One region of the Rhizobium sp. NZLR8 genome, then DNA from elsewhere that is predicted to be linked to it. Evidence: riboswitches for the same ligand, from Rfam matches in the RefSeq annotation. Region 1 holds a riboswitch; the other holds the start of a gene.
The links. A riboswitch is a leader RNA that binds a small molecule or an ion and turns the genes downstream of it on or off. The one in region 1 is predicted to bind S-adenosylmethionine.
Positions count from the first base shown of each region.

Region 2: another riboswitch for S-adenosylmethionine. It lies ahead of HJB89_RS19740 (O-succinylhomoserine sulfhydrylase); the one in region 1 lies ahead of metA (homoserine O-succinyltransferase).

Region 1 is NZ_JABDVY010000005.1:197,510-211,995, reverse strand. Features, by position in the region: gene HJB89_RS14020 (SIS domain-containing protein) at 1-257, opposite strand, end outside; gene nagA (N-acetylglucosamine-6-phosphate deacetylase) at 274-1,425, opposite strand; gene HJB89_RS14010 (SIS domain-containing protein) at 1,425-2,456, opposite strand; gene HJB89_RS14005 (GntR family transcriptional regulator) at 2,453-3,226, opposite strand; gene HJB89_RS14000 (aldose epimerase family protein) at 3,476-4,498, opposite strand; gene metA (homoserine O-succinyltransferase) at 4,661-5,584, opposite strand; SAM riboswitch at 5,635-5,712, opposite strand; gene HJB89_RS13990 (ABC transporter ATP-binding protein/permease) at 5,867-7,729, shown strand; gene HJB89_RS13985 (hypothetical protein) at 7,778-8,407, opposite strand; gene HJB89_RS13980 (ABC-F family ATP-binding cassette domain-containing protein) at 8,527-10,347, opposite strand; gene HJB89_RS13975 (thiamine diphosphokinase) at 10,351-11,007, opposite strand; gene HJB89_RS13970 (MarR family winged helix-turn-helix transcriptional regulator) at 11,130-11,654, opposite strand; gene HJB89_RS13965 (MDR family MFS transporter) at 11,770-13,308, shown strand; gene HJB89_RS13960 (M48 family metalloprotease) at 13,697-14,486, shown strand, end outside.
Region 2 is NZ_JABDVY010000009.1:12,984-27,469, reverse strand. Features, by position in the region: gene HJB89_RS19765 (VOC family protein) at 1-58, opposite strand, end outside; gene HJB89_RS19760 (hypothetical protein) at 57-359, shown strand; gene HJB89_RS19755 (hypothetical protein) at 418-696, shown strand; tRNA gene HJB89_RS19750 (tRNA-Gly) at 725-798, opposite strand; gene HJB89_RS19745 (2'-deoxycytidine 5'-triphosphate deaminase) at 857-1,951, opposite strand; SAM riboswitch at 2,025-2,103, shown strand; gene HJB89_RS19740 (O-succinylhomoserine sulfhydrylase) at 2,147-3,331, shown strand; gene apaG (Co2+/Mg2+ efflux protein ApaG) at 3,597-3,989, shown strand; gene HJB89_RS19730 (Hsp33 family molecular chaperone) at 4,136-5,128, opposite strand; gene argF (ornithine carbamoyltransferase) at 5,217-6,131, opposite strand; gene HJB89_RS19720 (aspartate aminotransferase family protein) at 6,169-7,368, opposite strand; gene HJB89_RS19715 (GcrA family cell cycle regulator) at 7,785-8,318, shown strand; gene phoB (phosphate regulon transcriptional regulator PhoB) at 8,496-9,179, opposite strand; gene phoU (phosphate signaling complex protein PhoU) at 9,312-10,025, opposite strand; gene pstB (phosphate ABC transporter ATP-binding protein PstB) at 10,070-10,885, opposite strand; gene pstA (phosphate ABC transporter permease PstA) at 10,901-12,220, opposite strand; gene pstC (phosphate ABC transporter permease subunit PstC) at 12,217-13,698, opposite strand; gene HJB89_RS19685 (substrate-binding domain-containing protein) at 13,835-14,486, opposite strand, start outside.

The sequences.
Region 1 (14,486 bases):
CTGATGACCGCACCCTCATGCAGCATCGCCGAGCCGACGAGCACCGGCACGGTGAAGGCGAGCCCGCCGGCACGATAGTGCACCTCTTCCGCCAGCATATGCGAATGGCCAGTGCCGAAGACATAGACGCGCTTGTCGCCGTGGGCAGCATCGAGGATAACCGCCGCCGCCTGCGCCATCGGCTCGGCAAGCGTCTGCTTCAATTCTTCCAGCCGGCCGATCAGGTTGGAGAAATAGGCATCCGTGATGTCAGTCATCCCACTTCTCCTTGAGTCAAGCCGCTTCGCCGCTGAGCCAGGTGGCGGTGACCGAGAGCGCATCGGTGAGATGCACGAGATCGGCGCGCGCGCCTGGTGCGAGATGGCCGCGATCGCCCAGTCTGAGAAAGCGGGCGGGATAAAGCGTTGCCATGCGCAAAGCCTCGGCCAGCGTCAGATCGAGATAGGTGACGCCGTAGCGAATCGTCGAGATCATGTCGACGTCGGAACCGGCCAGCGTGCCGTCGGATAGTACCAGCTTCGAGCAGAACCCGCCCCGTTCGCGCCGGACGGCGCGCCCGTTCAGCGTGAACGAATCCTTCTCCGACCCGACGAGCGACATCGCATCGGTGACGAAAAACAGTCTGCCTTCGCCGCGTTTGGCACGCAGCGCCGTGCGCAAAGCCTTCGGATCGACATGGTGACCATCGGCAATGACGCCGCACCAGATCGAGGGATGATCGATCGCCGCGCCGACGAGACCGGGGGTACGGTGTCCGAGCTGGCTCATGGCGTTGAAGAGGTGCGTGACGCCGCGCGCTCCGGCATCGAAACGTTGTTCCGCTGCCTCGCTCGAACAATCGGAATGACCGATACTGACGGTGACGCCGGCTTCGGCAAGCTCACGCACCTGGGCAACCGTCACCTGCTCGGCAGCCATGGTGACGAGCAGCGTGCCGATCGCCTCGCGTGCCCGGATGAAGGCCTTGACGTCTCGATCCTCGACCGGCCGCATCAGTTCGGCCAGATGCGCACCCTTGCGCGCAGGCGCCAGATGCGGGCCTTCGAGATGCAAGCCGGCGACGCCACGGTTCGCCTTCACCGCCTCCTTGGCGGCCTCGATTGCGGCAATGGATGCCTCGGACGTGTCGGTGATCAGCGTCGGCAAGAGCGATGTCGTGCCATAGGGCCGGTGTCCAGCAGCGATGATCTCCATCGAGGTGACGGAAGGCTCGTCGTTCAGCATCCGCCCGGCGCCGCCATTGACCTGCGCATCGATGAAGCCGGCCGACAGAACCCCGCCGGCAAGCGTCACCGTCTCGCCGTCCGGCAGATCGTTTCCAGCAGCGATCGCCTCGACGCGGCCGTCGGCAACGATGAGTGCTTTCTCGTCATGGAAGCGCTCGCCATCGAAGATGCGGGCGCCGATGAAGATCTTGCGGACCATCAGACCGTCTCCGTCACCTTGAGCAGGTTCGCCGGCTTGTCGGGATCGAAGCCCTTGCGGCGCGTCACCGACTCGATCAGCCGGTAATAGACGAGCAGCGACACCAGCGGATCGATAAGGCCATTGCCCGTCGTCGGCACGCGCAGATTGACCCCGGAAAGCGGCTGCGTGGAGAAACCGACGGTGGTGGCGCCGAGCTTCTGCAGGCGCTCCAGCGCTTGAACGTTGTTGACGAAGGCCGCATCGTCGGGCGCAAAGGCGATGATCGGAAAGCCCGGCTGCACCAGGCGCATCGGGCCGTGCATCAGTTCCGCCAGCGAGAAGGCCTCGGCATGCAGGCCGGAGGTTTCCTTGGCCTTCAGCGCCGCTTCGAGCCCGATTGCAAAGGCCGGGCCGCGGCCGGCCATATAGAGCGAGGTCGCATTGAAAAGCACCTCCTCGGCTGCCGCCGTGTCGATCCCGGCGGTTGCCGAAAGCGCCTCCGGCAGCCTGCCAAGCGCAGCCTGTAGGTCGGACGCGCCGCCGACCGCAACGGTCACGCCGGCAAGGGCGGCGACGGAAGCGATAAAGGATTTGGTCGCCGCGACGCTCTTTTCCGCGCCGGCATTAAGCCCGAGAACGATATCGGCTTGCTTGGCAAGCGGACTGTCGGCGACGTTGACAACGGCAATCGTCGTCGCCCCGCCCCTTTTGGCCGCATCCTGCAATGCGATGATGTCGGGGCTTGCACCCGACTGCGAGACGGTGAAATGCACACCCCCCTTCAGATGCAGCGCGGCACCGTAGACCGAAGCGATCGACGGGCCGACCGAGGCGACCGGGACGCCGCAGGTGATCTCGAAGAGGTATTTGAAGAAGGTGGCGGCATGGTCCGAGGAGCCACGCGCCGCCGTCGTTACCACGCTCGGGCGGGAGGACGAAAACAGCCGGGCGATCTCGGCAAAGGCCGGCTTTTCCTTTTCGAGAAGCGTGGCCACCACCTCTGGGGATTGGCCGGCTTCCTGCAGCATCAACGACTGGTTCTCATTCATAGGTCATCTCCGATTCTCAATTCGGCAACGAAATCATAGGCATCGCCGCGATAGTGCGAGCGGGTGTACTCAACGACGCGCTGGTCTTCCAGGCGCGAGACGCGTTCGATCAGCAGCGCCGGCGCGCCTGATTTGACGTTCAGGATCGCCGCTGAGGACGGATCGAGCGTAACTGCGGTCAGCCGCTGCAGCGCACGTACGGGCTTGTGACCGTTGGCCGCCAGCGCATCATAGAGCGACCCCTCGCCGCCGGGATCGCCGCCTAAGAATTTGATCGGCACCACGGCGCGTTCGATCGCAAGCGGCAGGCCGTCGGCGAGACGCAGCCGGTCAAGCCTCAACACCGGCTCGTCGCCGCCAAGGCCCAGCAGGAAGGATTCCTCCGGCGACGGCGTATTGACCGCCCGCGACAAGATCCGCGCGGCTGGCAGACGCCCACGCGAACGCATGTCGGCGGAGAAGGAGGAAAGCCGCCAGAGCGACTGCTCCATACGCTCCACTCTGCTCGATACGAAGGTACCGCTTCCGTGGCGCGATTCCAGTGCACCTGAAGCCATCAGATCGCGATAGGCGGTGCGCACGGTGACACGGCCGAGCTTCAAGGCCTCGGCAAGGTCGCGCTCCCCTGGCAGCGCCGTGCCAGGCTTCAGCAGGCCTTCCTGAATAAGGCCGGTCAGCGCCTGCGCCAGCCGCTTATAGAGCGGGCCGGACAACGCCTCGTCACGCAGGCCGCGGTTGTTCAGTTCCGCTATCAGACTGGTTCTATCCATAAGCATACAATAGAACCTATCTAGAACCAATCCACAAGGCGGAATCGCACCCGGCCAAGAAAAAACCTCCCCGGAGACCGGAGAGGTTCATAGCGCTGATGCATGTCGCCCAGAAGGGCGCAGCGATTCCGGGATAACGACATGCATAAAAACAAAGGACTAAAGCGCGTCGCATGAATCAAATTTGATGCGACGCGCTTTAGAATTTGACAACCGTGCGTCCATAGAGCCGTGCGTCTGAAAAAGACGTCAGCTCTTGGTGAAGATATAGTCCGTCTCCTGGCGCAACACTTCGCCGGGGCGCAGCACCGCATTCGGGAAACCTTGGTGATTGACGGCATCCGGCCAGACCTGCGTCTCCAGGCAGAAGCCAGCAAACGGGCCGTACTTGCGCCCGCCGATGCCGGGAGCGCCGGTATCCAGTTTGAAACCGGCATAGAACTGCACGCCCGGCTCGGTGCTGCGCACTTCCAGCGACACACCGGAATACAGGCTGCGGGCAAGCGCGACGCTGCGCTTGGCGGTGCGCTCGCCGGACAGGCAAAAATTATGGTCGTACAAGGCCTGTTCGCTGCCGACGAAACGCTTCATCGGCGCCATCTCGCGGAAATCGAATTCCGTGCCCTCGACGGAACGGATCTCGCCGGTCGGCACCTGTTTCTCGTCGGTCGGCAGATAGTGGTCGGCAGCGATCATGATGTCGTGGCCAAGCGCATCTTCACGGCCGTCGAGATTGAAATAGGCGTGCTGGCAGACATTGGCGAGCGTCGGCTGGTCGCTGGTCGATTCATAGATCACCGACAGTTCGCCGTTGCCGTGCACCCAGAAGGTTGCCTGGATGGTGCAATTGCCGGGATAGCCGGCGCGGCCATCGGGATCGACAATCTTCAGCACCACCCGGTCGACCTCATGCTCGACGACCGTCCAGTTGCGTTTGGCGATATTGTCGCTGCCGCCATGCAGATGGGTGACGCCATTTTCGTTCAGCTCGAGCTGGCAGTCCTTGCCGTCGAGCGTGAAGGCGCCGCCACCGACACGGTTGGCGCAGCGGCCCGGCGTCGCGCCAAAATAGGCCGAATGGAGCGGGTAGCTGTCAAAATCGTCGAAACCGAGCTGCAGTGGGGCCTCATGTCCGTTAAGACGCAGATCCTGGATGACCGCGCCCCAGGTGATGATCTTGGCCGTCAGCCCGCCGCCCTTGATCTCGACGCGATAGACGGTCTCGCCTGCCTTCGTCTGCCCGAAAACTTCCCGCTCCAACTTATCCGACATGATCGACCGTCCATTCTCATTCAAAGTTTTTCAGCGTTGTGCGTCACAAAGACCCACAACGCTTTCGGTTTCAGGAGCGGAACCTGCCCGCATTTGCTCCAAACCGCAACCGGTCGGATCAGAAGAAACGCCCCGGCATCGGCCGAGGCGCAGTCCGACGCTTCAGAGGTCCGTGCCGATCTCCTCCACATCAAAGGGGGTCGTCTGGTAGATCTCGTTGATCCAGTTGCCGAACAGGAGATGCGCATGGCTGCGCCAGCGGTTCTGCGGCGTCAGCGCCGGATCATTATGCGGGAAGTAGTTGTGCGGCATCTTGATCGGCACGCCGGCGTTGACGTCGCGGAAATACTCGTCGGAAAGCGATGTGGAATCATATTCGACATGATTGAACATGTAGAGCCGCCGCCCCCTCCTTTCGTGCACGAGGCAGACACCCATCTCGCCTGATTCCATCAGGATCTCCAGGCTTTCGGATGGCTCGATATCGGCGCGGCGCACCTCGGTCCAACGCGACACTGGCACCTCGAAATTGTCGGAAAAGCCGTTGAGATAGATGGAGGATGGCTTCAGGTTCCGGTGGCGGTAGATGCCGAAGGCCTTTTCTTTCAACTCGTATTTCGGAACACCGTGGAAATGATAGATCGCCGCCATCGCGCCCCAGCAGACGTTCATCGTCGAATGCACGTTCGTTTCCGTCCAGTCGAGAATCTGCTGCATTTCCGGCCAATAGGTGACGTCTTCATAGGGCAAAAGCTCGATCGGCGCCCCGGTGATGATGAAACCGTCGAACTTGCGGTGCTTCACTTCCTCCCAGGTCTGGTAGAAGGCGAGCAGATGATCTTCGGACGTGTTCTTCGCCTTGTGGCCGCCGATGCGGATCAGCGACAGCTCGACCTGCAGTGGCGAGGCGCCGACGAGTCGGGCCATCTGTAGTTCGGTCTTGATCTTGTTCGGCATAAGGTTGAGCAGCCCGATCTGCAGCGGTCGGATATCCTGACGGATCGCCAACGTCTCGGTCATCACCCGCACACCCTCTTGAACCAGGGTTTCGAAGGCGGGCAGCGTATCGGGGATCTTGATGGGCATTGCGGTCACTCGATCAAAAAAACAAAAAACCGGCGGCGAAAAAAATCGCTACCGGTCCGCACGCGGCCCTTTAGCGACTTTTTTAACGTGGCTGCAAGCCGGCCGGCCAAATCACCACGGAGCTTTAATTAGCCCCAGTCGGACCGCGAATCAACTGCCGAATGCACGCAGGAGCGATGCATGCAAGCATCATCACAGTTTAATGACTGATAGAATCTGTTGATAGACCGGTAACGCCACCATGTTAATAATGGTAAGCATGGGCGATGTTGGAAAAGCGTAATGGCAGATAAGATCGAGGGGAGGCCGGGCATCCGAAGGCACGACAGGGTGGGGTATGATCTCAGCCTGACGAATCGCCTCGGGGTTATGTTCTCCGCATTCTGGAATTCGCAAGTGCGTGGCAAGGTGCTGTTTCTGGCGACCGTGCTGATCCTCGTCATCCTGTTGACGTCCTACGGCCAGGTCATCCTCAATCAGTGGAATGCTCCCTTCTACGACTCGCTGGAGCGCCGCGATCTCGGTGAATTCTTCCACCAGCTCGAAATCTTCGCGATGATCGCCGGCACGCTGCTGCTGCTCAACGTGCTGCAGGCATGGCTGAATCAGATGACCGCGCTCTATATGCGCGAGGGCCTGTCGCGCGACCTCGTCGATCAGTGGCTGAAGCGCAAGCGGGCACTGCGGCTTGCTTCGAGCGGTCTGATCGGCGTCAATCCGGACCAGCGCCTGCATGAGGATTCCCGCAACCTCGCCGAAAGCACGACAGGGCTCGTTCTCGGCCTGCTGCAGTCGACCATTCTTCTGGTGAGCTTCATCGGCGTGCTCTGGGAGCTTTCCAGCGGCTTCATCTTCCACATCAGCGGCCACAGCTTCTCCATTCCCGGCTACATGGTCTGGGCGGCGATTTTCTACGCCGCCTCCGCCTCGGTGCTGAGCCAGGTCGTCGGCCGCAAACTGGTCAAGCTGAATGCCGACCGCTTCTCGAAGGAGGCCGAGCTTCGCTTCACGTTGATGCACGCCAACGAGAACATGCCGGCGATCACCGTCGCCCGCGGCGAGGAGAATGAGCGCCGGCGCATCAACACCGACATCAGCTCGGTACTGAGGGTCGTCAAGCGGCTCGCCATGGCCAATACCAACCTCACCTGGGTTTCGGCCGGCTACGGCTGGCTGGTGATCGTCATCCCGATCATCGTCGCCGCCCCCGCCTATTTCTCCGGCGGCCTCACCCTCGGCCAGCTGATGATGTCGGTCGGCGCCTTCAATCAGGTCAACACGGCGCTGCGCTGGTATGTCGCCAACTTTGGCCCGATCGCCGAATGGCGCGCGACACTGATGCGCGTCACCGATTTCCGCCAGGCGCTGCTCGACATGGAGGAGGAATTCGCCCAGAAGGACGGCATCGCCTATGAAAACACTGCGCCCGACACGCTGACGTTGAAGGATGTGGTGATCGTTGCCAAGATCGGTGAAGAGATCGACGAATGCGGCGGTTTCCGCCTGCGTGAAACCGATGTCGTGATCAAGGCCGGCGAAAAAATCATGATCAACGGCGATCACAGCGTCAACCGCAAGCTACTCTTCCAGGCGATGGCCGGCCTCTGGCCGTGCGGCAGCGGCACGATGGGCCTGCCGCCGATCGACGACATGCTGTTCGTCCCGCAGATCGCTTATGTTCCCGGCGGCACGCTGCGCGAGGCGCTGGCCTTTCCCGCAAGTCCTGATGCCTACGAGCGAGCCGCTGTCGAGACGGCCCTCGACAGAGCCGGCCTGCATTCGCTGATCGCAAGGCTCGATACCCGCGCCCGTTGGGACAAGCTGCTCGACAGCGATGAACAGAAGGCGATCGGCTTTGCCCGTCTGCTTCTTGTGCGCCCGCGCTGGATCATCTTCGACGAAGTGCTGGAAGGCATGGAGCCGGAATGGCAGGAGATGATGGCCAAACTGCTGACCTCCATGCCGGAAAGCGGCATGATTTACATCGGCCGCTCCGAGGCCTATCTCGAGGCGCTCAAGCCGCGCGTACTGCATCTGCAGGCGCTGCCGGCAAGATCTGAGGAACCGCAGCAGCAACAGCAAGTCGCTCAGACCGGCACCAGCGCCAGTACAGGCGCTGCCGCCATGCCCGCGCCGGCGCTGTAGAGCGCCGTGCGTCCGATAGACACTATATCACTTTGAATTTCACGCTGGTCACATCGGCGGCGTGATGCCATTCAGGCCGACGGCCACCTGGCTGGCCGAGATGCTGCCGTCTGCCGCCTTCTCGCCGGTGACGATGACGCTGGCGCCGGCCTTCAGATCGTCCTTGGTCGCCGGCGCCAAGGTCACGATCGGCGTGCCGTCGGCAATCGTGATGGTTTTTTCCTTGCTTTGATAGGTCAGCGTGATCGTGTGGCCGTCGACGGATTTGACGGCATTGCTGACGGTCGCATTGGTCATCTGGCTGTTCGGCTGAGCATCCCAGGGACGGTTGCCCTCGCCGGTCCCCTTCATCGACGCCGGAAAGATTAATACCTCGATCGCCCCGTCAGGGCCGGCGCCTTTCGGAAGCGAGGCGACCCCGACGAAATCGCCGGGCTTGATATCCTCGACCGAGGCTTTTTTGATGCCGCCGACTTTCCAGCCGGCTTTCAGCGTAATTATCGCATCGCTGCCTTCGCGCGTCTTGACGACGAGACTATCGCCACTGAGGCTTTCGATGGTGCCACGAACGCGAACGCGGTTGCCATCCCGCGCCTGTGCGGCCTGCGAGAGCGCAATCGCGACAAGACCGCCGCCGGCAAGTGCTGTGAAAATCTTGGAATAGGCCTTGCGAGACATATGACTTTTCCTTGTCGCCATTGCTATCGGCGCTATCCCCAGCTGCCGGGCGACACTCTATGCCGCGCGTCGATACACTGGCCAATCAAGGAAAGGTGAGACTGCGAGTTTGCGAAGCCTCAGCCTTCCAGCTCTTCGCGCAGCATTTCGAGCTCCAGCCACTCCTCCTCCATTTTCATCAGGCCGGCGCGTAGTTTTTCCATCTCGACGGCAAGCCGGTTGAAAGCTACGGGATCGCGCGTGAAAAGATTGGGATCGGCCATCACCTGTTCGCGCTTGGCGATCTCGGCTTCGGCTTTCGCCATGTCCTTCGGCAGATTTTCCAGCGCGAATTTCTGCTTGAAGGAAAGCTTGCCCCTCGAACTTCCAGCAGAAGACGCTGCCTCCTGGGTCTTCGGCCTCTCCGCCGCCTTCTCGGCCCGCTTGCGCTCCTCGATCGCGCCCTTGCGCTGCGCAAGCATGTCCGAATAGCCGCCGGCATATTCGATCCAGCGGCCGTCAGGTGCGTCCGCCATGGCAGGTGCGATCGTCGAGGTCACGGTGCGGTCGAGGAAATCGCGGTCATGGCTGACGAGAATGACGGTGCCGGGAAAGCCAGCGACGATTTCCTGCAGCAGGTCGAGCGTCTCGATATCGAGATCGTTGGTCGGTTCGTCGAGGATCAACAGGTTCGTAGGGCGCGAGAGAATCCGCGCCAGCATCAGCCGGGCGCGCTCGCCGCCGGAAAGGCTTCTGATCGGCGTCCGCGCCTGTTCCGGCTGGAACAGGAACTCCTTCATGTAGCCGGTGACATGACGCTGTTCGCCGTTGACGAGCAGGTTTTCGCCGCGCCCATCCGTCAGGTAGTTGGCGAGCGTATCCTCGGGATCGAGATCCTCGCGTTTCTGGTCGAGTGTGGCGATCTCCAGATTGGTGCCGAGCTTGATCGTGCCGCTATCCGGGGAAAGCTGACCGGTCAACATCTTCAAGAGCGTCGTCTTGCCGGCACCATTCGGCCCAACCAGACCGATGCAATCGCCGCGGTGCACGCGGATCGAGAAGGGCGTGACGATTGCCCGGTCGCCGAAGCTTTTGGTGATCTTGTGAGCTTCGATCACCAGCTTGCCGGATTCCTGCGCGTCCGAAGCCGTCGCCTGCACCGAGCCCTGCGGCCCCTTATGGCCGCGATAATTCGAGCGCATCGTCTGCAACTCGCCGAGGCGGCGCATGTTGCGCTTGCGCCGCGCCGTGACTCCATAACGCAGCCAGTGCTCCTCGCGCTCGATCGCCTTGCCGAGTTTATGCTGCTCCAGCTCCTCGGCCTCCAGCACCTGGTCGCGCCAGGCCTCGAAATGCGAAAATCCCCTGTCGAGCCGGCGCGAGGTGCCGCGGTCGAGCCAGACGGTTGCCGTCGAGACCTTTTCGAGAAAACGTCGGTCGTGCGAGATCAGCACCAGGGCGCTGCGCGTCTTCTGCAACTCGCCTTCCAGCCATTCGATGGTCGGCAGGTCGAGATGGTTGGTCGGCTCGTCGAGCAGGAGAATATCGGGCTCCGGCGCCAACACGCGGGCAAGGGCGGCCCGACGCGATTCGCCGCCGGACAGCATGCTCGGATGTTCCTCGCCGGTCAGCCCGAGATGCGACAGCAGATAGGTGACGCGATAAGGGTCGTCGCCCGGCCCGAGACCGGCTTCGGCATAGGCATGGACGGTGTTGAAGCCGGCAAAATCCGGCGCCTGTTCGAGATAGCGCACCGTCGAGGAAGGATGACGGAAGACTTCGCCAGACTGCGCCTCGACCAGGCCGGCGGCGATCTTCAGCAGCGTCGATTTTCCCGAGCCGTTGCGCCCGACCAAGCAGATTTTGTCCCCGGGCTCGATCTGCAGGCTAGCACCAGCCAGCAGCGGTGCGCCGCCGAAGCTCAGGAAGATATCGTCGAGTTTCAGAATGGGAGGGGCCAAAAATCAGACTCCGGAAAGATCATAGGGCCTGGCGAGCACGATCGCCCGGCCGCTGCGGAGCGAAAAGCGAATCTTGCTTTCCGCAACATTGGAAATGGTGCGCGACGAGCCGAAAGGCAGATGGAAATCGGCCAGCGGATAACGCGCATTCTCGATGGAAAGCCCGGTCAGCTCGCTGAACCCGAGCACGGAAAACAGGCTCCCCTTGGGAAGATCCAGCTCGACCGTCCCGGCAAGCAGCGGCACTGCCTCTTCCTTGCCCGAGGTCAGCAGCACGTCGAAACCCTCCTCCGCCAGACTGACGGCCGACAGCAGATGCTGAAGCGCGTGGTCCGAGCGTTCGCCGCCAAGAGCACCGGCCAGAATCAGCCGCCGCGCACCCCGCGCGATCGCTTCCGACACGGCGATTTCGCCATCCGTCGCCGCCTTTGCCGCGGGATAGGGCTGTTTCGGCACATCGGGAAAGGCACCCTCGAGATCATCAGGCGTCGAATCGAAATCGCCGACCCAGAGCTCCGGCTCGATACCGAGTGCCACCGCATGCCGCATGCCGCCATCGGCCGCGATGGAACGGCTGCCGCCGATGGCTTGGCGCAGGCGCTCCGTCAGGCTGAGTTCGCCGCCGAGGAGAATGGTGAAGGTGGATGGGCTCATGGGCATTGCCCTTAGCGCAAACCGGGGGTCGAGGGGAAGGGGCGCCGGCGGATCGGCGCCATTTCCCTTCGAGCGCCACTAGAACAGGATGTCGCCCGAAAACCGCACACACTTTTCGGCATCATGCTCTAGCCCGGCGTATCCTTGTCGCGCGACCGGAAGACCGCCTCGTAACCGCCGATGAAACGCTCGAAAAGCATTGCGAAACGAGCGACATCCTGCTCAGGCCAGTCGGAGACGATCTCGGAGATGATCGCGAGTTTCTGCGCGACGATCTCGGCCAGCAGATTCTGGCCGACCTCGGTCATGACAACGACAATCCGTCGCGCATCGGCCTGCGAAGCTTCGCGGCGCAGCACGTTCCGCCCGACCATGTCGGCCACCACCCGGCTAGCCCGTGACGGATCGATGCGCAGCATCTCCGCGATCATGCCGACGGTGACCTCGCCGGCAGGCTTTGCCCTCCGCACCGCATCGAGCACGTCGAGATGCGAAAGTTCAAGGCCCGGTGCAGCACTCTGGATCGCCAGCCGGCCGATCAATCGCCGCCCGGTCATCAACCGCATGCGCCCCATGCTCCGGCCGATGCGAGGCACGTTTTCCTCAACCGGCTCTGGCTCGGTGGAAATGGTCTTGGTCAGCACTTCGTTCATGCCGGGACCATAACAGAGCCGCGGCGGAATTTGAATATGCCGATGTCATTAATGTGCCATTGACAAATACATGCTGTTAGCACATAAAAATCTACCCAACCCGGAATGATGCTCCATGGATATGCAACTCGCGCCTGCGCCGCTCGTGACGGATCCTCGTCGCCGGCTCATCCTCTTCTTCTTCCTGATGACGGCCATGTTCATGGCGACACTAGATAATCAGATCGTTTCCACGGCGCTGCCAACGATCGTCGGCGAGTTCGGCCATCTGGAGCGCTTCGGCTGGATCGGCTCGGCCTATCTGCTGTCGCTGAGCGCCGTCATGCCGGTTTATGGCAAGCTTGGCGATCTCTTCGGGCGCAAATACGTGATGATGACGGCGATCATGATCTTCACTGTCGGCTCGGCGGTCTGCGGCCTTGCGGTCTCCATGAACACGCTGATCGCCGCCCGCGTGCTACAGGGCCTTGGCGGCGGCGGCATCATGGTGTCGATCTTCTCCGTCAATGCCGATCTGTTCGAGCCGCGCGAGCGGGCCCGCTACCAAAGCTATTCCAGCCTCGTGTTGATGGCGTCAGGTGCGATCGGACCGGTGCTTGGCGGCACGATGAGCGACCTTTTCGGCTGGCGCTCGATTTTCCTCGTCAACGTGCCGATCGGCTTAATCGCACTTGCCGGCCTTGCCGTGATGCTGCCCTATCGCAAACCGCATCGCCGGCCCAAGATCGATTATGCCGGTGCGCTGCTTCTCGCCCTGACGACGACCAGCATCGTGCTTGCCACCGACAGCAGCGAACTCTTCGGCGCATTGGTCTCGCCACAGAGCATCGTCATCATCGCCTTCGGTATCGTTTGCGCCGTCGCCTGGGTGCTCGTCGAACGCCGCGCGCCGGAACCGATCGTTCCCCTACAGCTCTTTCGCAATTCGACATTCAGCCTGCTCCTGGTGATGTCGATCATGGGCGGCGCCATCGCCATCGGCATGGTCAACTATCTCGCCCTCTTCCTGCAGACCACCACCGGCCTTTCGCCCTCTGCCGCCGGCGCGCTCTTCATTCTTCTGACGGGCGGCCTCGTCTGCGGATCGCTGTCCGCAGGCCGCATCATCTCAAAAACGGGGCGTTACAAGCCCTTTGCCATCGCAAGCCTGACCTGCAGCGCCATCGCCTTTGCGCTGATGTCGCAGATCCACGCGGGAACGCCGATCGCCTTCATCGGGGCGATCATGATGCTGCATGGCATCGGCATCGGCCTTGCCCAGCAGGTTCCCATCATCGGCGTACAGAATGCAGCGCCGGCCCGCGATGTCGGCGCCGCCACCGGTTCGGTGACGCTGTCGCGCATGGGAGGTGCATCGATCGCCATTTCCATCTATGGCGCCATCATCGCCTCTCAGCTCGACAAGGTCGGCGTCTCCATTCCCGGTGTTATCGATATCGAGCAGCTGACGCCGAAGATGATGGCCGCCCTTCCCGAAGCAAGCCGCCAGGCTGTCGCCGATGTCTATGCCGCCGCGTTCTCGCCGCTCTTCATGACCTCCTGTGCTATTGCCCTGATCGGCCTTGTGGCGGCCATCATGCTGAAACCTGTGCAGCTGCCCCGCGCCGGTGAAGCGAAGATGCCGCAACCGACGACGGCGAATGCGGCGGAGTAACCGGATCGACCCCGCAGAATACCTCATCGGGAGGAGTTCCTTCCGCGATGATATTATCGGTGGTTGCAATTTTCTCGCATCGCTGTCGCTATCAGCTCGGTTACTTCAATCGGCCCGTTCTTTTTCTTCGCCACCGACGAATCTCCGCGTTGTGACGGAACTTTCGCCATAATTTCATCCGAGCGAAGGGAAGGCCTCACGATCGAGGCTGGCTAAAATGCAACGGCGCCACATTTAAACAGAGTCTCGCTATGCAACCGATGCATAAATCAGCTACAGCAAGGACTTGTATCGGCCGATTGTGCAGCGCGAGATCAGGGGTGCGCACCTGTTGAATTCCCCTTGCCACGGTCGGTGCCAATCTGCGGCAAACCGGCAAGACAGCGACATGATGCGGAGAACCAGACTGGACAGCTTGACGACGTGGAAATCGCCCGCGCTTTCCAGTGATGCCATCTCCGCGCCGCGGCGTTTCGCGCGTCGCCTGATGCTGCTTTCGGCCGTCGCAATGGCGCTGAATGGCTGTCAAACGCTGATCGACCAATCCTACCAGCCGAGCGTCTCGCCTTCTTCCAATCCGCAGATCGTCGACGAGGTGCAGAAGAACGATCCGCGCGCGGCGATGGGCGCCCGTGAGCATCCACGCATCGTCGCAAGCTACGGCGGCGAATACAAGGACGCCAAGACCGAGCGCCTCGTCGCCCGCATCGCCGGCGCGCTGACGGCGGTGTCGGAAAATCCGAGCCAATCCTACCGCATTACCATCCTGAATTCGCCGGCGATCAACGCGTTTGCGCTGCCCGGCGGTTATCTCTACGTCACCCGCGGCCTGCTTGCCCTTGCCAACGACGCTTCGGAAGTTGCCGCCGTGCTATCGCACGAGATGGGCCACGTGACGGCGAACCACGGCATCGAGCGGCAGAAGCGCGAGGAGGCTGAGGTCATCGCCAGCCGCGTCGTCGCCGAGGTTCTCTCCAGCGATATCGCCGGCAAGCAGGCGCTGGCCCGCGGCAAGCTGCGGCTCGCCGCCTTCTCACGCCAGCAGGAACTGCAGGCCGATGTCATCGGCGTGCGCATGCTTGGCGAAGCCGGCTACGACCCCTATTCCGCTGCGCGTTTCCTCGATTCCATGGCGGCTTACAGTCGCTTCATGTCGGTCGATCCCGAAGCCGACCAGA
Region 2 (14,486 bases), on a different contig from region 1:
AAAAATCCGCCGTCGCAGTGATATCGGGTACGTGAAAATCGAGATGGTTCAGGCGCATGACAGTCTCCGTTCAAAAAATCCCGGGACTGCCTTTTGCCGTCTCCGCACGCCGCCGGGATCCCGCATCTGGTGCGGATCACGTCGCGGGTTCTCGTGCCATGGGCCACGGAGCAGAGCTTCGTCAGAGCGCTCTTGACGCTCCAGCGGAAGGGATCGGGCTTACCTCAACCGATCCTGCCTTTTTCGACACTGCCGATCTAGCAGACGGCGCCGGTTTCGGCAATGGAAGCGCTGACACGATCACGCCATTCCAAGCGGTGCTTCTCGAAGGATTGAAACCGGCCATGCCGTTTGCGTGATGCGCCGGCGCCAATAGAGAGTAAGATCGCGTCGTCGCCGGCATCGGAAGGGATCGACATGAAACCCGCACTCATCGGCCTCATCGGCACCCTCATTCTCACCGGTTGCAGCACCGCTAGCTATAGCGGCCCCGGCATGGAGCCGATCCCGGGCAGCATCACCTATAACGGCCAGCCGCGCACCAAGCTCACCAAATCACCCATCGGCTCGGCCTTTCCGCATGATTTCATCGACCAGTACGGCCAGCAGGTGGAGGAAACCTACATCATCCAGCCCGACCGGAGCCTGATCATCGCGCACCGCCGATATAAGCCTATCCGGTTCTTTGGGGATTAGGTGTTGGTCGGCTTCGCGTGCGGGAAGCTGGAGCGGGTGAAGGGAATCGAACCCTCGTATTCAGCTTGGGAAGCTGCTGCTCTACCATTGAGCTACACCCGCGATAGCTGAGATTTCCAACAGATGGGGGCCGCTGTCAAGTCGCGGCAGCCGGGAAGTCTCAGATGCGGAAGTGCTTCGAGAGTTTGAGGCCTTGGGCCTGGTAGTTGGAGCCGAGGCCGGAGCCGTAGAGGCTGGTCGGCTTTTCCTGCATGTGTTCGTAGACCAGGCGGCCAACGATCTGGCCGTCTTCGAGGATGAAGGGCACTTCGTGGCTGCGCACTTCGAGCACGGCGCGGCTGCCGCGGCCGCCGGCCGGCGCATGGCCGAAGCCCGGATCGAAGAAGCCGGCATAATGGACGCGGAATTCGCCGACCAAGGGGTCGAACGGGGTCATTTCGGCGGCATAATCCGGCGGCACATGCACGGCCTCGCGCGAGACGAGGATATAGAACTCGTCGGGATCGAGGATCAGTTCGTTGCGGCCGCGGCTATAGAGCGGTTCCCAGAAATCGTAGATGTCGTGCTGGGCTTTCTTGTCGACATCGACGACGGCGGTGTGGTGTTTGCCGCGATAGCCGATCAGGCCGTCTTCGTCTCCGGCGAGGTCGATCGACAGAGCGATGCCGCTGCCGGACACATTCGGCTGCTTGCTGGCGACCAGCGTCTCGCTTTCATGCAGCTTCAACAGCTCCGGCTCGCTGAGCAAAGCATGGCCGACGCGGAAGCGGATCTGCGACAGGCGCGAGCCGCGGCGTACGACGATCGGGAAGGTGCGCGGGCTGATTTCCAGATAGAGCGGTCCGGAATAACCGGCCGGGATCTTGTCGAACTCCTGGGCATAGTCGGTGATGACGCGGGTGAAGATATCGAGCCGGCCGGTCGAGCTCTTCGGATTGGCCGAGGCCGACATGTCGGCCGGCAGCGCTAAGCTCTCCATCAGCGGCACGATGTAGACGCAGCCGGTTTCGAGCACCGCGCCTTCGGAAAGGTCGACCACATGCAGGCTCAGCCGGTCGAGCTTGTCGGCCACCAGATGCGAGGGGCCGGGCATGAAGCTGGCGCGCACGCGAATAGCCTTGGCGCCCAGGCGCAAATCGAGGCTTGCCGGCTGGATCTGGTCGCGGTCCAGCTCCCGTTCGGAGATCAGACGACCCGTTTCAAACAGCGCTGATATCGCGCCGTCCGCCAGAATTCCCGTTTCACGAGCCATCATGCCTCATCCATCATTTGCCGCCGACAAAACCAAACTCGGGGAATTGACGCAAGCAGCTAACAGCAGTATTGCAGAATTATCCCGTGGTGATTTGGCCGGTCGGCTTGCAGCCACGTTAAACAAGTGGCTAAAAAGACCGGGTTGAAAACCGGTCTGCTTTTGCGACCGGTTTTTTTGTTATGTGAAGGTGATGGCATGAGCAAGACCTGGCGCCCGGCAACCCAACTCGTCCACGGCGGAACCTTGCGTTCGCAATATGGCGAGACGTCCGAAGCAATCTATCTCACGCAGGGTTTCGTCTATGACACGTCGGAGGCGGCCGAAGCCCGCTTCAAGGGCGAGACGGAAGGCTACATCTACGCCCGCTACGGCAGCCCGACCAACGACATGTTCGAAAAGCGGATGTGCATGCTCGAAGGCGCGGAAGACGCCCGCGCCACCGCCTCCGGCATGGCGGCCGTCACCGCGGCGGTGCTCTGCCAGGTCAAATCAGGCGACCATATCGTCGCGGCGCGCGCGCTGTTCGGTTCCTGCCGCTGGGTTGTCGAGACATTGGCGCCGAAATACGGCATCGAGTGCACGCTGGTCGACGGCCGGGATCTTGCAAATTGGGAAAAGGCAATCCGGCCGAACACCAAGGTGTTCTTCCTGGAAAGCCCGACCAACCCGACGCTCGAAGTGGTCGATATCTCAGGTGTTGCCAAGCTCGCCAACCAGATCGGCGCCAAGGTTATCGTCGACAACGTCTTCGCCACGCCGCTTTTCCAGAAGCCGTTGGAGCTCGGCGCCCATATCGTCGTCTATTCCGCCACCAAACATATTGACGGCCAGGGCCGCTGCCTCGGCGGCGTGGTGCTGGCCGACAAGGACTGGATCGACGAGAATCTGCACGACTACTTCCGCCACACCGGCCCGGCCATGTCGCCGTTCAACGCCTGGACGCTGCTGAAGGGCATCGAGACGCTGCCGCTGCGCGTGAAGCAGCAGACTGAGAATGCGGCGAAGATCGCCGATTTTCTGGCCGAGCAAAGCAAGGTCGCCAAGGTGATCTATCCCGGCCGCAAGGACCATCCGCAGGCCGATATCATCGCCAAGCAGATGACCGGCGGCTCGACCCTCGTCGCCTTCGAGCTGAAGGGCGGCAAGGAAGCCGCCTTCGCGCTGCAGAACGCGCTCGATATCATCAAGATTTCCAACAATCTCGGCGACAGCAAGAGCCTGATCACCCATCCGGCAACCACCACCCACAAGAACCTGTCGGAGGAGGCGCGCGCCGAACTCGGCATTTCCCCGGGTACGGTCCGCCTTTCGGCCGGCATCGAGGATACCGACGACCTGATCGAGGATTTCGCCAAGGCGCTTGCCAAGGTCTCGGCCTGATCCAGGGATATTGGCGGCCGGACCTCGCTTGGGGTTCGGCTCGCCAGACCTCACCGGCGTTCGGCTCGCCGGACCTCAGCAGGTTGAGGCCGGGGGAACAAGCTCGGTCGCGCCGGCGTTCGGAAGTGGAATTGACACCGACAATTAGGCTTAACGATCGAAACACTTCGATCACGACCGTTTTAGTGACGATCAACGTTCCGTTTCTTGACGGGCAGGGCCTCTTATAAGATACGGGTAACATATCTTGACTAAGGTGCAAGGCATGTATCGCGCCCTCACAAAAGATATCGAAGTCGTCGTCGAACCATTCTATCTGGAGGAGCAATCCGATCCGGACGACGATCGCTATGTCTGGGGCTATCGGATTGTCATCAGCAACAATTCCGGCATCGCCGTTCGCCTGGTCAATCGCTATTGGAATATCACCGACCAGAATGGACAGGTGGACGAGGTCACCGGTCCGGGCGTCGTCGGCGAACAGCCGCGGCTCAGCCCCGGCGACACCTACGAATATTCCTCCGGCTGCCCACTCGACACCCCCTCCGGGCTGATGTTCGGCCATTACCAGATGGAAACGGACGAAGGCGACACCTTCAATGTCGACATTCCCGCCTTCTCGCTGGATTCACCGGGGTTGTTGCGCGTGCTCAACTGACAGGCCGGCCCGAAATCATTTTGCCCGCTTGATAGATTGCCGACACCGGCCCCTCATCCGCCTGCCGGCACCGACCGGGGTCGAGACCGGTGGCTCGACCCCGGCAAGGGTTAGGGTGAGGGGCAGATATCAGGGGCCAACCGAGCCTATTCGGCCGGCTGAAGTTCGACCGGCTCGAAGCGATAGGTGGTCGAGCAGAATTCGCAGGTGACAGCGATCTCGCCATCTTCCTGGCTGGCCTCGATCTCCTCGGCAGAGAAGCCCTTCAGCACGCCCTTGATCTTGTCACGCGAACAGCTGCAGCGATCGAAGACGGCGCGCGGTTCGTAGACGCGCACGCCGCGCTCGTGGAACAGGCGGAACAGCAGCCGCTCGGTGCCAACCAGCGGATCGGTGAGTTCATCCGCATCGATGGTCTCGACCAGCGAACGCGCTTCGGCCCAGGAATCGTCCTCGCTATGCGGGCGGCTGCCGGTGTCGCCGTCGCCGCCGTGGAGATCCGGTTGACGCATGCGCTCCGGCGCTTCCGGCAGGAACTGGGCGACAAGGCCACCTGCCCGCCAGCGATGGCGTGGCTGGCCTTCATCGTCGCGATCGAAGAGTTCGGCCGCGGCCAGACGCACGCGCGTCGGGATCTGCTCCGACTGGCGGAAGTAGACGCCGGCAATGTCCTCGAGCGTGGTGCCGTCGAGCGCGACAATACCTTGGTAGGGCTGGCCGAACTTGCCCTGGTCGATGGTGAAGGCAAGCACGCCGTGGCCGAGCAATTGCTCCGGCTCGGTTTCGCCAGCTTCAATGGCCTTGTCGAGCAGCGCCTGGTCGAAACGGGCATAGGCACGGACATTTTCCGGCGTCGAAAAATCGGCAACGAGAAGATCGACCGGGCCGTCGCCCTTGGTCTGCACGGTGAACTTGCCGTCAAACTTCAGCGAGGTGCCGAGCAGCACCGTCAGCACGACGACTTCGGCGAGCAGCCGGGCGACAGGGGCCGGATAATGATGGCGCTCGAGGATCGCGTCGAGCATCGGGCCGAGCTGGACGGCGCGGCCGCGCACATCCAGCCCGTCCACCTGAAAGGGGACGACATGGTCATCGCCGGCGAAATCGAACTGGCCGAGGGCGGCTGCAGCTTCTGCCATGGATTCACTCCTAGTTTTCAAGCGAAAGGACAGGGTGCTCTTCGCTCGCGCGGCCACGCGTTTTTCGCACGCGGCGTCCGATTATGGTTCAGATCGCGCCCAGGCACCAAGCAAGAATCGACTTCTGCGCATGAAGACGGTTTTCCGCTTCATCGAAGACCACGGATTGCGGACCATCGATCACGTCGTCCGTCACTTCCTCACCGCGATGAGCGGGCAGGCAATGCATGAACAATGCATCATTGCCGGCCTTCGCCATCAAGGCCGCGTTGACCTGGTAAGGCTGAAAGACATTGTGACCCCGGGCCCGATGTTCCTGATTCATGGAGACCCAGGTATCGGTCACCACGCAATCGACGCCTTCGACCGCACGGTCGGCATCATGGCAGAGCATGATTTCGGCGCCCTCATTGCGGGCCCAGTTCAGATAGTGATCCTTAGGCTCCGAACCAAGGGGCACGGCCATGTTCATGCGGTAGCCGAAGCGGGCGGCGCCTTCGACCAGCGAATGCAGCACATTGTTGCCGTCACCGGTCCAGGCGATGGTCTTGCCCTTGATCGGGCCGCGATGCTCTTCGAAGGTCATGACATCGGCCATGATCTGGCAGGGATGGGTGTCATCCGTCAGCGCATTGATCACAGGCACGGTCGCATGTTCGGCAAGCTCCACCAGCCGCGAATGTTCGGTTGTGCGGATCATGATCGCATCGACATAACGCGACAGCACCTTGGCGGTATCGCCGATCGTCTCGGCGCGGCCGAGCTGCATTTCGGTGCCGGAGAGAAACAGCGTTTCGCCGCCGAGCTGGCGCATGCCGACGTCGAAGGAGACGCGGGTGCGCGTCGACGGCTTCTCGAAGATCATCGCCAGCATCTTGCCGGCGAGCGGCTTGTCGCCCTTGCCGGCCTTGAAGGCCTGCTTGCGGGCGAGCGCATCGTTCATGATGGTTCTAAGATCGGCTGATGTGACCGCCGAAAGATCGAGGAAATGTTTAGGAGCCATGTTCTTACCTGTGCTGCGCCCGAAGGCGGCAATCTCTTCAAGCTGTCTTCTTGACCTTGGCGGCGCGGATGCTCTCGGCGGCGCGCTCGATGCGGGCAAGGCCCTCGCGGGCTTCCTCGGCGGTGACGACGAGGGGCGGAAGAAGGCGGATGACGTTGTCGCCGGCGGGCACGCCGAGCAGATGCGCCGCCCGGATCGCCTGCAGCAGTTCGGCTGAGGGAACGGCCGCCTTGATGCCGAGCAGAAGCCCCTCGCCTCTGATATCCTCGATCACATCGGGATAACGGTCCTTCAACGAGGCCAGCCCCTGGCGGAAGACAAGCGCTACGTCGCGCACCTGCTGGAGGAAGCCGTCGGCGAGGATGATGTCGAGCACGGCGCTGCCGACAGCCATGGCGAGCGGATTGCCGCCATAGGTCGAGCCGTGGGTGCCGGCCTTCATGCCGGAAGCGGCTTCTGAGGTGGCAAGGCAGGCGCCGAGCGGGAAACCGCCGCCGATGCCTTTGGCGACCGCCATGATGTCGGGTGTGACGCCCGACCATTCATGGGCAAAGAGCCTGCCGGTGCGGCCGACGCCGGTCTGGACCTCGTCGAGGATCAGCAGCAGGCCGTTGTCGTCGCAGAGCCGGCGTAACGCCTTCATGAACTCGGTGGTGGCAGGACGCACACCGCCCTCGCCCTGCACCGGCTCGATGAGGATTGCCGCCGTGGCGTCGGTGATCGCGGCGCTGACCGCTTCGATATCGCCGAAAGCCACCTGATCGAAGCCGGGCGCCTTGGGGCCGAAACCTTCGAGATATTTTTCCTGGCCGCCGGCGGCGATCGTCGCCAGCGTGCGGCCGTGGAAGGCGCCTTCGAAGGTGATGATGTGGAAGCGCTCGGGATGGCCGTTGGAAAACTGGTAGCGGCGCGCCGTCTTGATCGCGCATTCCAGCGCCTCGGCGCCCGAATTGGTGAAGAACACCTTGTCGGCGAAGGTGACGTCCGTCAGGCGTTTCGCCAGGCGCTCCTGGCCGGGGATCTCATAGATGTTGGAGAGGTGCCAGACTTTGTCGGCCTGCTCCTTCAGCGCGCCGACCACATGCGGGTTGCTGTGGCCGACCGAGGTGACGGCGACGCCGGCGCCGAAATCGAGATAACGCTCGCCGCCTTCGGTGATCAGCCACACGCCCTCGCCTCGCTCGAACCGCAGCGGGGCACGAGAGTAGGTGTCATAAAGCGGCGCGGCTTCAGCCATGGCGCGATCTCCTGGTTGCCGGGCAACGACTCCGGCTAAGGAAACCAGGCCCGAAAAATCAAAAATGCCGCCTTGCGGCGGCCAGCGGTACTATTTCCTTTTCGCGCTGCAATGTCAACAAAACTGCGCCCTTAGCGCATGCAGCAAGGTTGTACAGCGGTGTTTTCGACCTTCAACAGGCTTTATTGCAGAAATGACACGCTGGGGCAGCAAGTTGGGGAAAACTCCGAATTCGATTCATCCGGATTCATGCGACTCTTGTCACGGAGTCACGCTCACACTAGGTTAAAGTTCAATTACTAGACTGCATGCGGCGGAACTAGTCACCAAAATTGATCAAGCGTTTCTTGTTTCGGAGCTTCCGAGGCAACGGTGAGGGATTCTGCCATCACCAACGCAGAAGGTGGAGACAGGGCATGAACTGGACAGACGAGCGGGTCGAGAAACTCAAGAAGCTTTGGGCCGAAGGACTGAGCGCCAGCCAGATCGCGGCGCAACTTGGCGGTGTCAGCAGAAACGCTGTAATCGGCAAGGTGCACCGCCTGAGCCTTCCGGGCCGCGCCAAGGCCGGCGGCACGGCCGCCACGGCCCGAACGCCGAAACGCAATACATCGGCGCCGCGCGCGCCGAACTTCGCCTCTCGGATCACCACCCGCACCGTTACCCGCCAGCAGGGCGCAACGATGCTGAAGGAAGAGATCGAGATCGAAACGGTCGAGGAAATGGAATACGTGCCGAAAGGCAACGTGGTCGTGCCGATCTCCCGCCGCCTCGGCCTGACGGAACTGACCGAACGCACTTGCAAGTGGCCGGTCGGCGATCCGCTGAAGGATGACTTCCACTTCTGCGGCTGCGAGTCCCCCGACAATTCACCCTATTGCGGCTATCACCAGAAACTCGCCTACCAGCCCGTCAACGAACGCCGCCGGGCGGCAGCGCGGGCGAGCTGAACGGGTGACATTGTCGACATGCAAAAACGGGCTGGAAGGCCCGTTTTTTTATGTGAGAACGTTGGGTGTGGCTGCCCCTCATCCGCCTGCCGGCACCGACCGGGGTCGAGACGAGTGGCTCGACCCCGGTCGGGTTAGGGTGAGGGGCAGAGCTTGCTCGACTTTATCGGAAACCCCTCAGGCTTCCATCGAATAGCCGGCGCCGCGGACGGTGCGGATGACGTCTTGCATGTTGGAGAAGTTCAGCGCCTTGCGCAGGCGGCCGACATGGACGTCGACGGTGCGTTCGTCGACATAGATATCGTGGCCCCAGACGCCGTCGAGAAGCTGCGAGCGGGAGAAGACCCGGCTCGGCGACGACATCAGGAATTCCAGCAGGCGGAATTCGGTGGGGCCGAGGCGGACTTCGCGGCTTTTGCGATGGACGCGATGGGTTTCGCGGTCGAGTTCGATATCGCCGCATTTCAGCACCGTCGACAGCACCTCGGGACGGGCGCGGCGTAGCATCGCCTTGACGCGGGCAACGAGCTCCGGGGTCGAGAACGGCTTGACGACGTAATCGTCGGCCCCGGTCGACAGTCCGCGGACGCGCTCGCTCTCTTCGCCGCGCGCCGTCAGCATGATGATCGGCAGACGTTCGGTTTCCGGCCGCATGCGCAGGCGCCGGCAGAGTTCGATGCCGGAGACGCCGGGCAGCATCCAATCGAGGATGAGCAGGTCGGGCGTGCGCTCCTGAAGCCTGATTTCGGCTTCGTCGCCACGAAGGATAGTATCGACCTCGAAGCCTTCCGCTTCGAGATTGTAGCGAAGAAGCACGCTCAAGGCTTCCTCGTCTTCAACAACTGCAACTCTCGGGATCATGCCTGTCGGTCTCCTCGCGCATGTTCCTTAAACCGGGGTGATTTAAGCAATGCATCCTGCGCAAATTCAGAAAGGTGGCTGCGACCTCTTTGCGCGCCCGGATGGGCGCGCACGCAACGGCTAGTATGGGCTTTATTCCGTGACCGCGCCGACGGTGTTGGCGCTGTCGTCTTTCGGACGGTCACCTTCCGGCTGTGCGCCGGTCGCCATGTAGTAGATCGTCTCGGCGATGTTGGTGGCGTGGTCGCCGATGCGCTCGATGTTCTTGGCGCAGAAGAGCAGATGCGTGCAGCTGGTGATGTTGCGCGGATCTTCCATCATGTAGGTCAGCAGCTCGCGGAACAGCGAGGTGTACATCGCGTCGATCTCGTTGTCGCGTTCACGGATCGCATTGGCCTTGTCGGCGGAGCGCGTCGTGTAGACGTCGAGCACTTCCTTGAGCTGGACGAGCGCCAGCTCGGACAGATGCTCGAGACCGCGGGCGAGCTTGCGCGGAACGCCGGTGCTCTGCACGGCGATGACGCGCTTGGCGGTGTTCTTGCCGAGGTCGCCGACGCGTTCGAGATCGGCGGCGATGCGGATCGAACCCATGATTTCGCGCAGGTCCGAGGCCATCGGTTGACGGCGGGCGATGGTAACGATCGCCTTGTCGCCGATTTCTCGCTCGGCGTGATCGAGGATCACATCGTCGGAGATGACCTTCTGCGCCAGCGCGGTATCGCCGTTGACGAGCGCCCGGACGGCCTCGCTGACCATCTGCTCGGCCAGGCCGCCCATTTCGGAAATCCGCCTGGACAGGAACTTCAGATCATCATCATAGGCAGAAAAAATATGTGTCGATGCCATGGGGCTTTATCCTCGAATAACGGGAAGGCTTGGTGTCGCCAAAATCAACCGAAGCGACCCATGATGTAGTCCTGGGTGCGCGGATCGTCGGGATTGGTGAACATCTTGTCGGTGTCGTTCTCCTCGACGAGATTGCCGAGGTGGAACATGGCGGTGCGCTGCGAGACGCGCGCGGCCTGCTGCATGGAGTGGGTGACGATGACGATCGTGTAGTTCTCGCGCAGTTCGTGGATCAGTTCCTCGACCTTGGCGGTGGCGATCGGGTCGAGCGCCGAGCAGGGCTCGTCCATCAGGATGACTTCAGGGCTGACGGCGACGGCGCGGGCAATGCAGAGGCGCTGCTGCTGACCGCCGGACAGGCCGGTGCCGGATTCATGCACGCGGTCCTTGACCTCGTTCCAGAGGCCGGCACGCTGCAGGCTGGTCTCGACGATCTGGTCGAGATCGGCCTTCGACTTGGCAAGGCCATGGATGCGCGGGCCGTAGGAGACGTTTTCATAGATCGTCTTCGGGAACGGGTTCGGCTTCTGGAAGACCATGCCGACGCGGGCGCGAAGTTCGACGACGTCGATATCGGGATCATAGATATCGTCGGTATCAAGCGTGATCTTGCCGGTGACCCGGCAGCCGTCGATCGTGTCGTTCATGCGGTTTAGGCTCCGCAGGAAGGTCGACTTGCCGCAGCCGGACGGGCCGATCAGCGCGGTTACGGTGTTTTCGCGGATGTTCAGGTTCACATCGAAAAGCGCGCGCTTCTCGCCATAGTAAACCGAGACATCCTTGCCGATCATCTTATAAGGGACGTTGCTCATCTTCTGATCCAGCGCTTTTTCAACTGCAGCTTCCGTCAACATGTTCATGATGTGTAACTCCGTTTACCAGCGGCGCTCGAAGCGACGACGCAAGAGGATGGCGCCCATGTTCATGACGATCAGGAACAGGAGCAGGACGATGATGGCACCCGAAGTCCGCTCGACGAAGGCACGTTCGGCCTCGTTGGCCCACATATAGACCTGCACGGGCAGAGCCGTCGAGGGATCGAGCGGCGTCGTCGGCGCGTTGGCGACGAAGGCGACCATGCCGATCAGCAGCAGCGGCGCGGTTTCGCCGAGCGCATGCGCCAGGCCGATGATCGTGCCGGTGAGGATGCCGGGCATGGCGAGCGGCAGAACATGGTGGAACACCATCTGCATCTTCGAGGCGCCGAGGCCGAGGGCTGCAGCGCGGATCGACGGCGGCACGGCGCGCAGTGCGGCGCGCGTCGCAATGATGATCGTCGGCAGGGTCATCAACGTCAGCACCAGGCCGCCAACCAGCGAAGCCGAACGCGGCAGGCCGACGAAGTTGATGAAGACGGAAAGGCCGAGCAGACCGTAGACGATCGAGGGCACGGCGGCGAGGTTGTTGATGTTGACCTCGATCAGATCGGTCAGCTTGTTCTTCGGCGCAAACTCCTCGAGATAGATCGAGGCGGCAACGCCGATCGGCAGAGCGAGCACCAGCACGATCAGCATCAGGTAGAGCGAGCCGATGAGGGCGACGCCAAGGCCTGCGGCCTCCGGACGGCTGGAATTGCCGTTGACGAAGAGGCCGGTGTTGAACTGCTTGTGGAGAGCGCCGCTCGCCTTCAGCTCGTTCATCCAGCCAACCTGCTTGTCGTTGACCTTGCGGTTCTTCTCATCGACCGACAGGTCGATCTGGCCCTTGTTGGCGCTGTCGACATTGGCGTCGGCGAGCACGGTGACATTGACCGTCTTGCCGATGATCGACGGGTCGGCGACGACCATGTCGCGCAGTTGGACCGGCGCACCCTTGGAGAGCATGGCGGATGCATCGCGCACGTCGGGACGGCTTGCGGCATTGACGTTCAGCTGCTTGACGATCGCGTCGCGCAGGAGAACCGGGTAGTTGGCGGCGATCAGCACCGAAGCATCGGTCGCACGCTTATTGCTGGGGTCGATCGTCTTCTCGGAAAATTCGATCGGCAGGGTGATCGCCGTCTGCTGAAAGGCGGTGTAGCCTTTGCCGATCACCGTCCACAGCAGGATGAACAGGAAGATGAGGCCGAAGGAGATGGCGGCGATGCCATAGGCCTGGAACCGGCGTTCGGCGGCGTAGCGGCGCTTGATGCCGATATCGCGGCGCGTGGGCGCCTTGGAAACGGTTATCCCGGCGGGAGAAACAATATCCGTCATTCGTACTGCTCCCGGTATTTGCGCACGATGTAGAGCGCGTAGATATTGAGGCAAAGCGTGATGCAGAACAGCGTGATGCCAAGGGCGAAGGCAACCAGCGTCTGCGGCGAGGTGAACTCGAGGTCGCCGGTGAGCTGATTGACGATCTTGACGGTCACCGTCGTCATCGGCTCGAAGGGGTTGATCTGGATGCGGGCGGCGACACCGGCGGCCAGCACAACGATCATAGTTTCACCGATGGCGCGCGAGGCGGTCATCAGCAAGGCGCCGACGATGCCGGGAAGGGCTGCGGGCAAGACCACTTTCTTGATGGTTTCGGAGCGTGTGGCGCCAAGACCGAGCGAACCGTCACGCAGCGTCCGCGGCACGGCGGTGATGATATCGTCCGACAGCGAGGAGACGTAGGGGATCAGCATGATGCCCATGACGATGCCGGCGGTCAGAACGCTCTGCGCCTGAATGAAGTTGGTGTAGTTGCCGGAGAGCAGGCCGCTGATCTGAGCCGAGAAATCGCGCAGGAACGGGCCGACGGTGACGAGCGCAAAGAAGCCGTAAACGATCGTCGGAATGCCGGCGAGCACTTCGAGCAGCGGCTTAGCGATCCCGCGCAGCTTCGGCGAGGCGTATTCGGCCATGTAGATCGCGGCAAACAGGCCGACCGGTACGGCAACCAGCATGGCGACCATGCCGATATAGAGCGTGCCGAGCAGCAGCGGGATAAGGCCGAACTGACCGAAGGACGAGCTGCCGGCGCCGGCAAAACGCGGGTCCCAGACGGTGCCGAAGAAGAAATCGGCGGCGGGAACGGCGGCAAAGAAGCGGGCGGCTTCCGACAGCATCGAGAATACGATGCCGATCGTCGTCAGGATAGCAATCGAAGAGGCGAGTAGCAGGCCCCAGAGCATGAAACGCTCAACCCGATTGCGGGCGCGGAAGCGCGGGGCGATGGCGCGCAGCGCATAGAAGGCGCCGGCAATGGCCAGAATAAAGACCACCGCCGTCATGGCGAGGCGGCTCGTCATGCTCATGGCATTGAGCTTTTTGGCGGCGTCGAGCATGTAAGGCAGCGGCTGGCCGGCAAGCGGCACACCCTTTTCGCTGAGCTTGGCCTGGAGTGCCGCCGGATCGCTGGCGACCGCTGCGGTTTCATCCGAGGTCAGCATCGTCAGGCCGCGGGCGACCGTCGCCACCATGGAATAACCAAGATCCTGCTCGACGGCGGCTTGAGCCTTGACATCGGCGGGGAAGTGGCTGCGAACCGAGGACTGGATGATGCCGGGGCTGACCGAGAGCCAGACGCAGAGCGCGAGGAGAGCAGGGAGAACCGCCCAGATCGCCGCATAGGCGCCGTAATAGACCGGCCGTGAATGCAATGCGGAGGACCGGCCCCCGGCAAGTGCCGTGGCCCGACTGCGCGCGACCAGATAGGCGGCGGCACCGATCACCACAAGGCACAGAAGTATGACGGATGTGCTCATTCGTTACGTCCCCAGGCCATAGCCCCAAAAAGCCCAATCATGCGGAATGAATTCAACCCTGCAGCGGAAATGTCGGCGCGCCAGGGTTTAAGGCAATGCCGGCGCGGGCCTTTAGAGCACCGCGCCGGCAAAGTCATTACATAGCCTTACCGGCTTCGACTTCCTTGCGGATCGCGTCACGCTCGGCATCCGGAGCGGCAACCAGGCCGTATTCGACGAGCGGGCTATCGGGGCCGATCATCTGGTCGGATACGAAGAAGTTGACGTATTCCTTCAGGCCCGGAACGGCGCCGAGATGTGCCTTCTTGACGTAGAAGAACAGCGGGCGAGAAACCGGATAGGTGCCGTTGGCGATCGTTTCGGTGGACGGAACGATGCCGCTCATGCTGGCAACCTTGAGCTTGTCAGCGTTGTTTTCATAGAAGGAAAGGCCGAATACGCCGACGCCGGTCTTGTTGGCGGCGATGCGTGCCAGGGTTTCCGGATAGTCGCCGTCGATGTCGACAGCAGCGCCGTCCTTGCGGACTGCGACGCAGGCCTTGCCCTGGGCAGCCTTGTCGGCGATTTCCTTGGCGATGACGTCGACAGCGCCAGCGGCCTTGCAGCCGGCGGCGAGAACGTTCTGTTCGAAGACTTCGCGGGTGCCGTGCTTTTCGCCCGGGATATAGGCAGCGATATCAACAGCCGGAAGCTTCGGGTTGACTTCCGACCACTTCTTGTAAGGGTTGGCGACGAGCTTGCCGTCGACGACGACCTGGGCTGCGAGGGCCTTGTAGATGTCTGCGGGA